3 regions of the Dryocola baronae genome follow, and region 1 is predicted to be linked to each of the others. Evidence: predicted binding sites of a transcription regulator. Region 1 holds the regulator's gene; each other region holds the start of a gene.
What was found. Region 1 encodes LexA, which represses DNA repair genes until DNA is damaged. Its sites were predicted from a motif close to TNCTGTATGTACATACAGNA; they were not measured.
Positions count from the first base shown of each region.

Region 1 (4,263 bases):
CAGTAACGACAGGCCAAAGCCCAATGCCGCAATCGCCATACTGTTGCGCATCTCGGCACCGCGCGTTGCGCCAATAAACATGCCGTCGAGCAGATAGCACCACACCCCCACCACCGGCAGGACAATTTGCCAGTGCAGATAGCGGTCCGCCTGCTGCTGTAGCTCCGGCAGTGACGTAAGCATGGCGACAATGTTTTCACCAAACAGCGCGTACACAACCGCGAAGCTCAGGGCGACAATACCCGCCTGGCGGCAGGCCGCCCGCCATACGTCAAGCAGCTGGCCGCCGTTACGTGCGCCATAGGCCTGCCCTGAATGCGCCTCCACGGCGTAGGCAAAGCCGTCCAGCGCGTAGGCGGTAAACGTCAGCAGCGTCATGAGCACGGCGTTGACCGCCACCACTTCGCTGCCCAGACGCGCGCCCAGAATCGTCACCGAGGCGAAGCAGATTTGCAGCAGCAGCGAGCGCAGCATGATGTCCCTGTTTAACGCCAGCAGACGGCGGACATTCCCCCGCCAGGCATTTTTTAGCATCGTAAAGTCGATGCCGCGCATGCCCAGCACCTTTTTCACCATCAGCAGGCCGATGATAAAGGTAGCGTATTCCGCAACCACCGTTGCCAGCGCCGCGCCCTGCACATTCATATGCAGGCCCATCACCAGCCAGAGATCGAGCACGATGTTCAGCACGTTGCCGACCACCAGCAGGATCACCGGGGCGCGGGCATACTGCACGCCGAGCAGCCAGCCAAGCAGCACGAGGTTTGCTAAAGAAGCGGGGGCGCTTAGCCAACGGATTTCGAGGAAGCGCCGAGCCTGCTCTAGCACCTGCTCGTTCCCACCGACGATATTTAAGGCAAGCGTAATCAGCGGGTAGCGCAGCGCGACGATAGCGATACCGGCGACCAGCGCCAGCAGCAAAGGTTGAACCAACGCGCGGGCCAGCGCCGCCGGGTTGTTCGCGCCAAAGGCCTGGGCCGTTAAGCCCGTGGTGCTCATGCGCAGAAAGAGCAGCAGCATAAAGAGGAAGCTGGTTGCCGTTGCGCCAATCGCCACGCCGCCGAGATAAACGGGGCTGTCCAGATGACCAATAACGGCGGTATCGACCAGGCCCAGCAGGGGCACGGTGATATTGGAGAAAATCATCGGTAACGCGAGGCGCCAGAGCGCTTTATCCGTCGTCGAGAAGAAACGCATGGGGGGTTCCAGGACGAGTAAAAGACACGAAGTTTGACGGTGATGCGCGGCGGGCGCGCATCACCTAGTGCGAGGGCACGTAATCGGGACTACAGCCAGTCGCCGTTGCGGATCACGCCGACGGCCAGGCCTTCAATGCTGAAGTTCTGCTCGCGGAGATCGACGATGATAGGTTCGAACTCGCTGTTTTCCGGCAGCAGCTGCACGGTATTGCCCTGTTGCTTAAGACGTTTGACGGTCACTTCGTCGTCGATACGCGCCACAACCACCTGGCCGTTACGCACGTCCTGAGTTTTGTGTACCGCCAGCAGGTCGCCGTCGAGAATACCGATGTCTTTCATGGACATGCCGCTTACGCGCAGCAGGAAGTCTGCATTAGGCTTAAACAGGGACGGGTCAACGTCGTAATGGCCTTCTATGTGCTGCTGCGCCAGCAGCGGCTCACCGGCGGCAACGCGGCCAATCAGAGGAATGCCGGTCACTTCTTCAACCAGCAGGCGGATGCCGCGTGAGGCACCCGAGACAATTTCGATTACGCCCTTACGAGCCAGCGCCTTAAGGTGCTCTTCTGCAGCGTTTGGAGAACGGAACCCCAGACGTTGAGCAATTTCGGCACGCGTAGGTGGCATGCCGGTCTGGTTGATATGATCCCTAATGAGATCAAACACCTCTTGCTGCCTGGTAGTTAAAGCTTTCATTCCGCCCCCTGGGTGTTTATACAGTTATGCTGTGAGTATATACAGTCAAAGGCGAATTTGAAACCACAAATTGAGCAAAAAACCAGGCACTTATCGCAATCTGGAAAGCCTCTCGCAAATTAGCGCATATGCTGCCACAGCAGCGTGACCCAGGTGACAACTGCGAGGATAATAGCGATCAATACGGCGGCGGAACCCATATCCTTCGCCCGGCCTGAAAGCTCGTGGTAATCCGTGCCCACGCGGTCGACCAGCGCTTCGATGGCGCTGTTGAGAATTTCAACAATCATAACCAGCACAACGGAGCCGATAAGCAGAATGCGGGTAATAGGGTCAACGTCCAGCCAGCAGGCAATGGCGATAGCGATAACCGCGGCAACCCCTTCCTGGCGGAAGGCGGCTTCGTTTATCCAGGCGGCGCGCAGGCCCTTCCAGGAATAGCCCGCGGCTTTGATAATACGAGTGAACCCAGTGGTGTTATTCGCCATTTTTGGAAACCTTTTTAAAATAAAAGCGTCAATGCTTATCAGTGCCCACCTTCTTCAGGTTTCTGCCATGGAAACGGCAACCAGGAGGATGGTGGGTAAAATCGCAACGCCACAGAAATCTTATGCAGTTTCTGATATTCTTGCGGCGAATTTGCATTATTAACCTGAGGCTTTACATCGTTTATGTCAGGCTGGCCAAGAATCTACTACAAATTACTTAATTTACCATTAGGCGTCCTGGTAAAAAGCAAGTCCATACCGGCTGATCCACAAGCCGAACTGGGCCTGGATACAACTCGCCCAATTATGTACGTTCTGCCTTATAACTCTAAGGCAGACTTGTTGACGCTACGCGCGCAATGCCTCGCACATGATTTACCCGACCCGCTGGAACCGCTTGAAATCGACGGAGCGGTTTTGCCGCGCTATGTCTTTATTCACGGTGGCCCGCGCGTCTTCACTTATTACACGCCGAAAGAAGAGTCAATTAAGCTCTTCCACGACTATCTTGATCTGCACCGCAATAACCCGAATCTGGACGTTCAGATGGTGCCGGTATCGGTGATGTTTGGCCGTTCGCCGGGCCGTGAGAAAGGCGAAATCAACCCGCCGTTAAAAATGCTCAACGGCGTTCAGAAATTCTTCGCGGTTTCCTGGCTTGGTCGCGATAGCTTTGTGCGTTTCTCCGCGCCGGTCTCTCTGCGCCAGATGGCAACCGACCACGGCACGGATAAAAAAATCGCCCAAAAACTGGCTCGCGTAGCGCGCATGCACTTTGCTCGCCAGCGTTTAGCCACCGTCGGGCCGCGCCTGCCGGTGCGTCAGGATTTGTTTAATAAACTGCTGGCATCAAAAGCAATCGCGCGAGCGGTCGAAGATGAAGCGCGCAGTAAGAAAATCTCCCACGAGAAGGCCCAGCAAAACGCGGTCGCGCTTATGGAAGAGATTGCGGCGAACTTCTCGTATGAAGCCGTGCGCCTGACCGACCGCGTGCTGGGCCTGACGTGGAACCGCCTGTATCAGGGCATCAACGTTCACAACGCCGAGCGCGTGCGCCAGCTCGCCCACGACGGCCATGAAATCGTGTATGTGCCCTGCCACCGCAGCCACATGGACTACATGCTGCTGTCGTATGTGCTTTATCACCAGGGGCTGGTGCCTCCGCACATCGCGGCGGGCATCAACCTGAACTTCTGGCCGGCTGGCCCGATTTTCCGCCGCCTGGGCGCGTTCTTTATTCGTCGTACCTTTAAGGGCAGCAAGCTGTACTCCACCGTGTTCCGCGAATATCTCGGCGAGCTGTTTAGCCGTGGCTATTCGGTGGAATACTTCGTGGAAGGGGGCCGTTCGCGGACCGGCCGCCTGCTTGACCCGAAAACCGGCACGCTGTCGATGACGATTCAGGCCATGCTGCGCGGCGGTACCCGCCCTATTACGCTGGTGCCGATTTACATCGGTTACGAACACGTGATGGAAGTGGGCACCTACGCCAAGGAACTGCGCGGCGCGACGAAAGAGAAAGAAGGCTTTATGTCGATGCTGCGCGGCCTGAGCAAGCTGCGTAATCTGGGCCAGGGCTACGTTAACTTCGGCGAACCTATGCCGCTGATGACCTTCCTGAACCAGCGCGTGCCGGAATGGCGCGACTCAATCGATCCGATCGAAGCGGTGCGCCCGGCGTGGTTAACGCCAACGGTGAACGAAATCGCCGCCGAGCTGATGGTGCGCATTAACAACGCAGGGGCGGCCAACGCCATGAACCTGTGCTGCACCGCGCTGTTAGCGTCACGCCAGCGCTCGCTGACCCGTGAACAGCTAACGGAGCAGCTCGACTGCTACCTGAGCCTGCTGCGCAACGTGCCGTACTCGCCGGACGCAAC
Region 1 covers NZ_JBINNY010000001.1:334,019-338,281, reverse strand. The annotation lists gene dinF (MATE family efflux transporter DinF) at 1-1,197, opposite strand, end outside; gene lexA (transcriptional repressor LexA) at 1,287-1,895, opposite strand; gene ACSPHG_RS01575 (diacylglycerol kinase) at 2,015-2,383, opposite strand; gene plsB (glycerol-3-phosphate 1-O-acyltransferase PlsB) at 2,567-4,263, shown strand, end outside.

Region 2 (4,263 bases), 2.4 Mb from region 1:
AAGCGAATGCGCCATCCACCGGTTTTGCCGCGCTGGAATTAAATCTCCCACGGCGATTTTTTCAAATCGCTGCCGCCCGGCTCCTCGCCGCTCGCAATCTTCAGCAGTTCCGCTTTCAAAATCTCAAGGTTATTGATCGCCGAGTCGCGATCGCCGCCGACCAGAATATCCAGTACCGTATCGATACGTTTAGCAAGCTGCTGCGGGTCCACTGATGGCATGGTGCATCCTGTTGTTGTGCAAAAATGTCCTGCCAGAATAATGCAATTTCCCCGCATTTCATCAACAGATTATTGCGCCGCTTAGAAATATTTCTTCTTAACAAACTAGCTGCGCGCGTGGGCCACCGGCACGTCCGTAATTCTTGTCGTCCACGCGGGCGAAAGCAGGGCGCGCTTCATCTGCCACTCCTGCTGAATCCCCTGGCCTGCGAACCACAGCTTGCCTTTGCCTTCCTGATTAACCTTGTCCACCAGCAGCATCAGAGCATCGCTGTTTACCCGCGGCGCGTAGTCGTCGAATAAATTCAGCTGCGCGACGCCCTGGCTGTAAAAGTCCCCCAGCATCACGCCCGCTTTTTGATAGCGCGGCCCCTGCTTCCAGATTTCATCCAGGCAGCGGGTGGCGGCGGCCATAATGTCCCGCGTATCCTGCGTTGGCGTTAAAAGGCGGGTGCCATGGCTGTTGCCGTAATAGGGCTCGTGCAGATCGAACGGGCTGCTTTTGATAAACGCGGAAACGTAGCAGCAGTACTGATGCTGGCCGCGCAGCTTTTCGGCGGCCCGGGCGGCATAGTTGCAGACGGCTTCGCGCACCGACTCATAATCCTGCACGCGGGTGCCAAACGAGCGCGAGCTGATAATCTCCTGCTTCACCGGAATAAACTCTTCAAAGGCGAGGCAGGATTCCCCGCGCAGCTCGCGCACGGTGCGCTCCATCACCACGCTAAAGTGTTTGCGAATAAACCGTAAATCGGTCTCGGCGAGCTGCAAAACTTTCTCGATGCCCATCGCATTCAGCTTCTTGCCGATGCGCCGCCCCACGCCCCAAACCTCGCTGACCGGCATCAGCGCCATCAGCTTGCGCTGCCTTTCTGGGCTGGATAAATCGACCACGCCCCCGGTTTGCGTCCACATCTTTGCTGCATGGTTCGCAAGCTTAGCCAACGTTTTTGTCGGGGCGATGCCCACGCCAACCGTCAGCCGCGTGCGCTTATAAACGGTTTTGCGGATCTCGCGCCCAAACGCGTCCAGATCGCGAATGCCGGTCACATCGGCAAAAGCCTCGTCGATGCTGTAAACCTCCACGCGCGGGCAAATCTCCTCCAGCGTATCCATCACCCGGTGGCTCATATCGCCATACAGCGCGTAGTTGCTGCTGAAGGTGACCACGTTATGCTTTTTAAAAATCTCCCGCTGCTTGAAGTACGGCGCGCCCATCACGATATTCAGACGCTTTGCCTCGGCGGAACGGGCGATCACACAGCCGTCGTTATTGGAAAGCACCACCACGGGCTTCCCTTCAAGCGTGGGGTCCCAGGCCAGCTCGCAGCTGGCGTAGAAGCTGTTGACGTCAACGAGAGCAAACATTGCGGCGAAAGGTATTAATGACGGTGGTAACCACGCCGACGATGCGCGTATCGTCCTCGTCGGTTAGAGGGATGGCGGGGTAGTCCGGGTTTTCGGCCCGCAGGCGCGGAACGGGGCGCAGTTCGAGGCGTTTTACGGTGAACTCGCCGTTAAGGCTGGCGACGACGATATCGTGGTGGTCGGCCCGCAGGCTGCTGTCGACCAGCAGCAACGATCCGTCGAGGATCCCGGCATCGCGCATGGATTCCCCCGAAACGCGCAGCACATAGGTCGCCGAGGGATGGGAAATCAGGTGTTTGACGAGGTTAATTCCCTCGTCCATATAATCCGCAGCCGGGCTGGGGAAGCCGGCAGAAATACGCTCCAGATACAGCGGAAGGCTGGGCGAGTGCGGGCTGGCATCAATTCTGTACAACATCATTGTCGTTTTCTCATTGGTACTGTTTATATATACAGTATCGCCGAGTGGCAGGCATGATCAAGCCGCTTGCAGGAAGATTCTTAGAAGAGATTGAGATGTGGGGAATTTTAGTTACCGCGGCTAGCCGTACTCCCAGTAAAGCGGCGAGCCGTAAACCTCCACGAAATAGTCGATAACCGTGCGCACGTTCAGCGGCGGGTGGCGCGTATTCGGGTAGATCGCGGCGATAGGCTGCGGCTCGGTTTTTATGGCGGCCTCATAGCCCGGCAGCAGCCGGACCAGCTCGCCTTTCTTCAGGCAGTCGCCAATCAGCCAGTCCGGGAACAACACCATGCCCATGCCGCCCAGGGCGGCGGTAAGCAGCGTCTCGGCGTTGTTAGAGGTAAGCAGCGCCGCCACCGGATAGTGCACCCAGCTCTTACCCGGCAGCCGAAACAGCCAGCGGTTGGCACCGGAAGATCCGCGATAAACCAGGCACTTATGTTTGCCGAAGTCTGCGGGTGCGGCAGGCGAGCCGTGTTTGCGCACGTACTCCGGCGAGGCGGCAAGGTGATAACGCTGGGTGCCAAAAATGCGCGCGTGGAAGCTGGAATCCGTCAGCGCGCCGATGCGGAAAATTATATCCGTTGCGTTGCGATGCGGGTCGATAAAATCGTCGGTTTGGGTCAGTTCGATCTGCAGGCGAGGGTAACGGGACGAAAGTTCGGGCAGCCAGGGCGCAATGTGCCGTTGCCCGAAGAACACCGGCGCGTTAATTCTTATCAGGCCCACCGGCTCCACGTCCCTTTCCAGCAGCGCCTTACGCGCCTCGCCAAACTGTTCGACGATTGTCCGGGCGTAGTCGGCAAACACTCTGCCCGCCTCGGTGGGGATCACCGCGCGCGTATTGCGATAAAACAGCTGCTGGCCGAGCGAATCTTCCAGCTGCAGGATCACGCGCGAAACCATTGAGGCGGAAACCCCTTCACGGCGCGCCACGGCGGAAAAACTCTGCTCGTCAAAGACGCCAATGAAAAAATGCAACGCCCTGAAATTGATAGTATTGGGATCGGTCATTATCACGAATTCTGCAAAGGTGTTTCCTGAATTATACCGTTTTTCATTATTACCCGCTGCTCTATCATCCTCCGCCTGGCTTACCGGAGAACGTTTTTATGCGGCTTTTATTGATATTGCTCGTCGTGGCAGGCGGGATGGGGCTGTCCGTTGAGGCGGGGCTGCTCGGCCCGCTGGGCGGCGAGGTAGGGGATTTATGGGCGACGTTCAGCATCTTTGGCGTAGGGGCGGCGCTCACGTTTCTGCTGATGCTGTTTTTCAGCCCGCGCAACAGCCCGTCGTTTTTTGCGCAGCCTTCCTGGCAGCTGCTCGGCGGCGTGCTTGGCCCGCTTTACGTCATCATTCTGACGGTTGCCGTTCCCGGCATCGGCATCGCGATGACCATGATAGGCATTCTGGCAGGGCAGGTTTTCAAAAGCCTGGTGATTGACCACTACGGGCTGTTTGGTACCGCGCATCGAAAAATAGACGTCAGGCGCATTATCGCGCTGATTTTTATCGTGATTGCGCTGGTTCTTGTGGCAAAAGGCTGAGGTAAAAATGGCTATTTTCTTGATTATACTGGCGGTAATGGGCGGCGCGTTTCTGAGCATCCAGGCGGCAATTAACGGCCAGCTTGGCAGCAAAGTGGGCGTATTTAAAAGCGCGTTTCTGACCTTCTCGGTAGGCGCGTTAATTACCGCGCTGCTGATCTTCTTTTTCGAGCCGAAGCACGCGGTCACGCTGCTGGACGTGCCGAAATGGCAGCTGCTCGGCGCGTTTTGCGGCGTGCCCTACATCGTTATTATGGTGCTGGCGGTGCAGCGTATTGGCACTGCGGTTGCGACCGTCGCCGTTATCTTCGGCCAACTGGCGATGAGCATGCTGATTGACCACTTTGGCTGGCTGGGTAACGAGGCCATCCACTTTTCCGCCACCCGCCTCGGCGCGGTAATCTGCCTGGGCATCGCGCTGTTTTTCATCTACTCAAGCAGCAAGCCGAAAGCGGCCTGATGCCGCACTCCCCCGATGAATATCCGCTTGCTACGCGGCAGCATTGGGGGAACACTAGAGGTCTTTGTACCCGGCCTGCCCGAACTCACGCTATGAACAACAATCTTGACCCCGTCTTCCAGCGCCTGTCGCGCTCCACGTTTCGCCAGCGTTTTCGCCTTGGCCCAAAAGAGCGCCAGTACTGCATCGATAAAGGCCCGGAAA
Region 2 covers NZ_JBINNY010000001.1:2,765,617-2,769,879, reverse strand. The annotation lists gene yciZ (protein YciZ/DeoL) at 39-221, opposite strand; gene umuC (translesion error-prone DNA polymerase V subunit UmuC) at 327-1,589, opposite strand; gene umuD (translesion error-prone DNA polymerase V autoproteolytic subunit) at 1,573-2,010, opposite strand; gene ACSPHG_RS13035 (LysR family transcriptional regulator) at 2,131-3,066, opposite strand; gene ACSPHG_RS13030 (DMT family transporter) at 3,165-3,599, shown strand; gene ACSPHG_RS13025 (DMT family transporter) at 3,607-4,059, shown strand; gene ACSPHG_RS13020 (DUF4186 domain-containing protein) at 4,152-4,263, shown strand, end outside.
Region 2: the regulator LexA is predicted to act here: its motif matches at 2,028-2,047, upstream of umuD (translesion error-prone DNA polymerase V autoproteolytic subunit).

Region 3 (4,263 bases), 1.7 Mb from region 1:
GACATGATTCGCGTCAACGGGCAGACGGGTGAACTGACGCTGCTGGTTGATGACGCCGAGCTTGAAAAACGCACCGCCTACCATCCGGATCTCAGCGCCGAGCGCGTGGGGACCGGGCGTGAACTCTTCGGCGCGCTGCGTGAGCAGTTATCGGGCGCGGAACAGGGCGCGACCTGCATTAAATTTTAAGCACCCCTGCGGCAAACGCCGCAGCGGTAGACAAATTATAAAGTTGGCTTAAGAGGCTCTCAGATGAAAAACTGGAAAACCACCGCGGAACAGATCCTGAAAACGGGTCCGGTCGTTCCTGTTATCGTAGTGAACAAGCTGGAACACGCTGTGCCGATGGCTAAAGCGCTGGTTGCAGGCGGCGTGCGCGTGCTGGAAGTGACCCTGCGTACGCCGTGCGCAATGGACGCTATCCGCGCCATCGCTAAAGAAGTCCCGGAAGCCATCATCGGCGCGGGTACCGTGCTGAACCCTCAGCAGCTGAAAGAAGTCACCGAAGCGGGCGCGCAGTTTGCCATCAGCCCGGGCCTGACCGAGCCGCTGCTTAAAGCCGCAACCGAAGGCACTATTCCTTTGATCCCAGGCATCAGCACCGTTTCTGAACTGATGCTGGGCATGGACTACGGTCTGAAAGAGTTCAAATTCTTCCCGGCGGAAGCCAACGGCGGCACCAAGGCGCTGCAGGCGATTGCTGGCCCGTTCGCCAACGTGCGTTTCTGCCCAACCGGCGGCATCTCTCCGGCGAACTACCGCGACTACCTGGCGCTGAAAAGCGTGCTGTGTATCGGTGGTTCCTGGCTGGTGCCGGCGGACGCGCTGGAAGCGGGCGACTACGACCGCATCACCAAACTTGCTCGCGAAGCGGTGGAAGGCGCAAAGGCGTAACCACACCCGCTTTTGCGCAGGGCGGATGAGCAATCGCCATCCGCCAAAACCTCTCCCTTGCGGAGAGGTTTTTTTTAACCTTCGATCTGCACCGCAGCCGCCGCCTTAACCGCGCGATCCACGGCATTTTCAATGTCGCTCCCGGTTGCCAGCGCAACGCCCATGCGACGCTTACCGCTAATTTCCGGCTTGCCGAACAGACGCACCTGAACGCCCGCGCCGAGCGCCGCGGACAGGTTGCCGTACTTCACGTTACTGCTTGCAAGCTCCGGCAAAATAACGGCCGAAGCCGCCGGGCCATACTGACGAATGCCGCCAACGGGCAGGCCAAGAAACGCGCGAACGTGCAGCGCGAACTCTGAAAGATCCTGTGAGATAAGCGTAACCATACCGGTATCGTGCGGGCGAGGGGAGACTTCGCTGAAAATGACATCGTCGCCGCAGACAAACAGCTCGACGCCAAACAGGCCGTAGCCGCCCAGCGCGACGACAACCTTCTGTGCGATCTCCTGCGCGCGGGCGAGGGCTTTATCGCTCATCTGCTGCGGCTGCCAGGATTCGCGGTAGTCGCCGTCTTCCTGACGGTGGCCAATCGGGTCGCAGAAATGCACGCCGTCAACGGCGCTGACGGTAAGCAGGGTGATTTCAAAATCGAATTTCACCACCCCTTCGACGATAACTTTACCCTTGCCCGCGCGGCCGCCCTGCTGGGCGTAATCCCAGGCTTTTGCCAGCTGTTCGCGGGTGCGGACAAAGCTTTGTCCTTTGCCCGAAGAGCTCATCACCGGCTTGATGATACACGGCAGGCCAATCTCGTCGACCGCCTGCCGGAAGCCGGATTCGGTATCCGCGAAACGGTAGCTTGACGTGGGCAGCGCCAGCTCTTCGGCCGCCAGGCGGCGAATGCCCTCGCGGTTCATGGTGAGTTTTGTGGCGCGGGCGCAGGGCACAACGCGCTGTCCCTGCTGCTCAAGCTCAATGAGCATGTCGGTGGCAATCGCTTCAATTTCAGGAACGATAAAGTGGGGTTGTTCGGCGAGCACCAGCGCCTTCAGTTCAGCCGCATCAAGCATATTGATAACGTGGCTGCGGTGCGCCACGTGCATCGCCGGGGCATCCGCGTAGCGGTCAACCGCGATGACTTCCAGCCCTAAACGCTGGCATTCAATCGCCACCTCTTTGCCTAATTCACCTGAACCTAACAGCATAACGCGCGTGGCCGCTGGACGCAGGGCCGTTCCCAACATTGACATAATCTGCTTACCCGTTGTGATAAAATAAACGGCCGCAGTATATACGAAAACGTTTGCGTACGCAGCGCCTTTACGGCTTGCACGGGCAGGATAATATAACTATACTGTATAAATACACAGTTAATCGGAGCTGCAAAATGGCGGTTGAAATCAAATACGTTGTAGTGCGAGAGGGGCAGGAAAAAATGTCTTTTGCCAGTAAAAAAGATGCTGATGCTTATGACAAAATGCTCGACCTGGCGGAAGTGCTGGGCGACTGGCTCACGCAAAGCCCTGTTACCTTCGAAGAAGGGCAGAGCGATGTGTTAGCGATGTGGCTGGCAGAAAACAAAGACGTGCTTTCCACGGTGCTGAGAAGCGGCAAGCTGCCGGAAATCGAAGCGCAACAGCCCGCAGCGGAAGAGGGTGATGCGCAAGCCGCAGATAACCTCGCTGAACACCCGGCGCGTAAACGCACCAAAGCTGCATAACCATACCCCTGTCGGGCTGCCTCACGCGCCCGACACTATTCCTTTATTTTCGCATCTTTAGCCCGCTCAGACACTTCTTGACACCCCTTCGCATACTCTCTTCAGGTTATGTGCAAACTCAAGCTATCTGCAAAAAAGGGTGCCTCTCATGAGTAATTGGTTACAACAGATTCAGTCCATGCTGGGACAGGTTGGTCAATCCAGCCCGCAGTCAACTCAACAAAACGCACCATCCGGGAGCGAGCAGGGCCTCAGCAAACTGCTGGTGCCGGGCGCGTTAGGCGGCCTTGCGGGCCTGCTGCTGGCGAACAAATCATCGCGTAAGCTGCTGACCAAATACGGTACCGGCGCGCTGCTGGTCGGTGGCGGCGCGGTCGCGGGAAGCGTGCTATGGAACAAATACAAAGACCGCATCCGCCAGACTCATCAGGATGAACCGCAGTTTGGGCAGCAGCAGTCGCCGATAGACGTGCGCAGCCGCCGCCTGATCATGGCGCTGGTCTTTGCCGCAAAAAGCGATGGGCACATCGACGATAAAGAGCGTCAGGCCATCGAACAACAGCTGCGCGATGCGGGCATTGAAGGGCCGGGCCGCACGCTGATTCAGGAAGCTATCGACCAGCCGCTGGATCCAAAACGCCTTGCGGCGGACGTCAAAAATGAGGAAGAGGCCCTCGAGCTGTACTTCCTGAGCTGTGCCGCCATCGACGTCGATCACTTTATGGAACGCAGCTATCTCAACGCCTTAGGCGACGAGCTGAAAATCCCGCAGGATGTGCGCGAAGGCATCGAACAGGACATTAAACAGCAGAAGCTAAGCCTGCCGGGTTAACCCCGGCTTTTTCCGCAAATACCCCCGTTTCGCTTGCAAGCCTGCCTGAATTTGCCACCCTTACAGGGTGTTAACTCAAAACGAATAACGATATGCCACCTAAAGCGCAAAAGATCCCCCACACCCTGCAACAGCACGGTGACACAAGAATCGACAACTACTACTGGCTGCGGGACGACGACCGCGAGAACCCGGACGTGCTCGGCTATCTGCACGAAGAGAACGAGTACGGCCAGCGGATCATGTCCAGCCAGCAGGCTTTGCAGGAGCGCCTGTTAAAAGAGATGGTCGACCGCATTCCGCAGCACGACGTTTCAGCGCCCTACACCCAGAACGGCTACCGCTACCGGCAGGTTTACGAGGCGGGGAACGAGTACGCTATTTATCAGCGCCAGTCGGTGGTGCTGGAAGAGTGGGACGCGTGGGAAACCCTGCTTGACGCAAACCGGCGGGCGGCGCACAGCGAGTTTTACACCATGGGCGGCATGGCGATAACCCTCGACAACACGATCATGGCGCTGGCGGAAGATTACCTTTCCCGCCGCCAGTACGGGCTGCGCTTTCGCAACCTGGAAACTGGAAACTGGTATCCGGAGGTGCTCAGCAATGTTTCAACCAGCTTCGTCTGGGCGAACGATTCCACCACGCTTTACTACGTGCGCAAGCACCCGAAAACGCTGCTGCCTTATCAGGTCTGGCGGCACACCGTCGGCCATCCTTCCGCGGACGATCAGCTGGTGTACGAAGAGAAGGACGACACGTTTTACGTCAGCGTGCACAAAACCACCTCGCGCCACTTCATCCTCATTCATTT
Region 3 covers NZ_JBINNY010000001.1:1,994,875-1,999,137, forward strand. The annotation lists gene edd (phosphogluconate dehydratase) at 1-189, shown strand, start outside; gene kdgA (bifunctional 4-hydroxy-2-oxoglutarate aldolase/2-dehydro-3-deoxy-phosphogluconate aldolase) at 253-894, shown strand; gene purT (formate-dependent phosphoribosylglycinamide formyltransferase) at 969-2,147, opposite strand; gene ACSPHG_RS09310 (YebG family protein) at 2,285-2,617, shown strand; gene ACSPHG_RS09315 (tellurite resistance TerB family protein) at 2,766-3,449, shown strand; gene ptrB (oligopeptidase B) at 3,542-4,263, shown strand, end outside.
Region 3: the regulator LexA is predicted to act here: its motif matches at 2,250-2,269, upstream of ACSPHG_RS09310 (YebG family protein).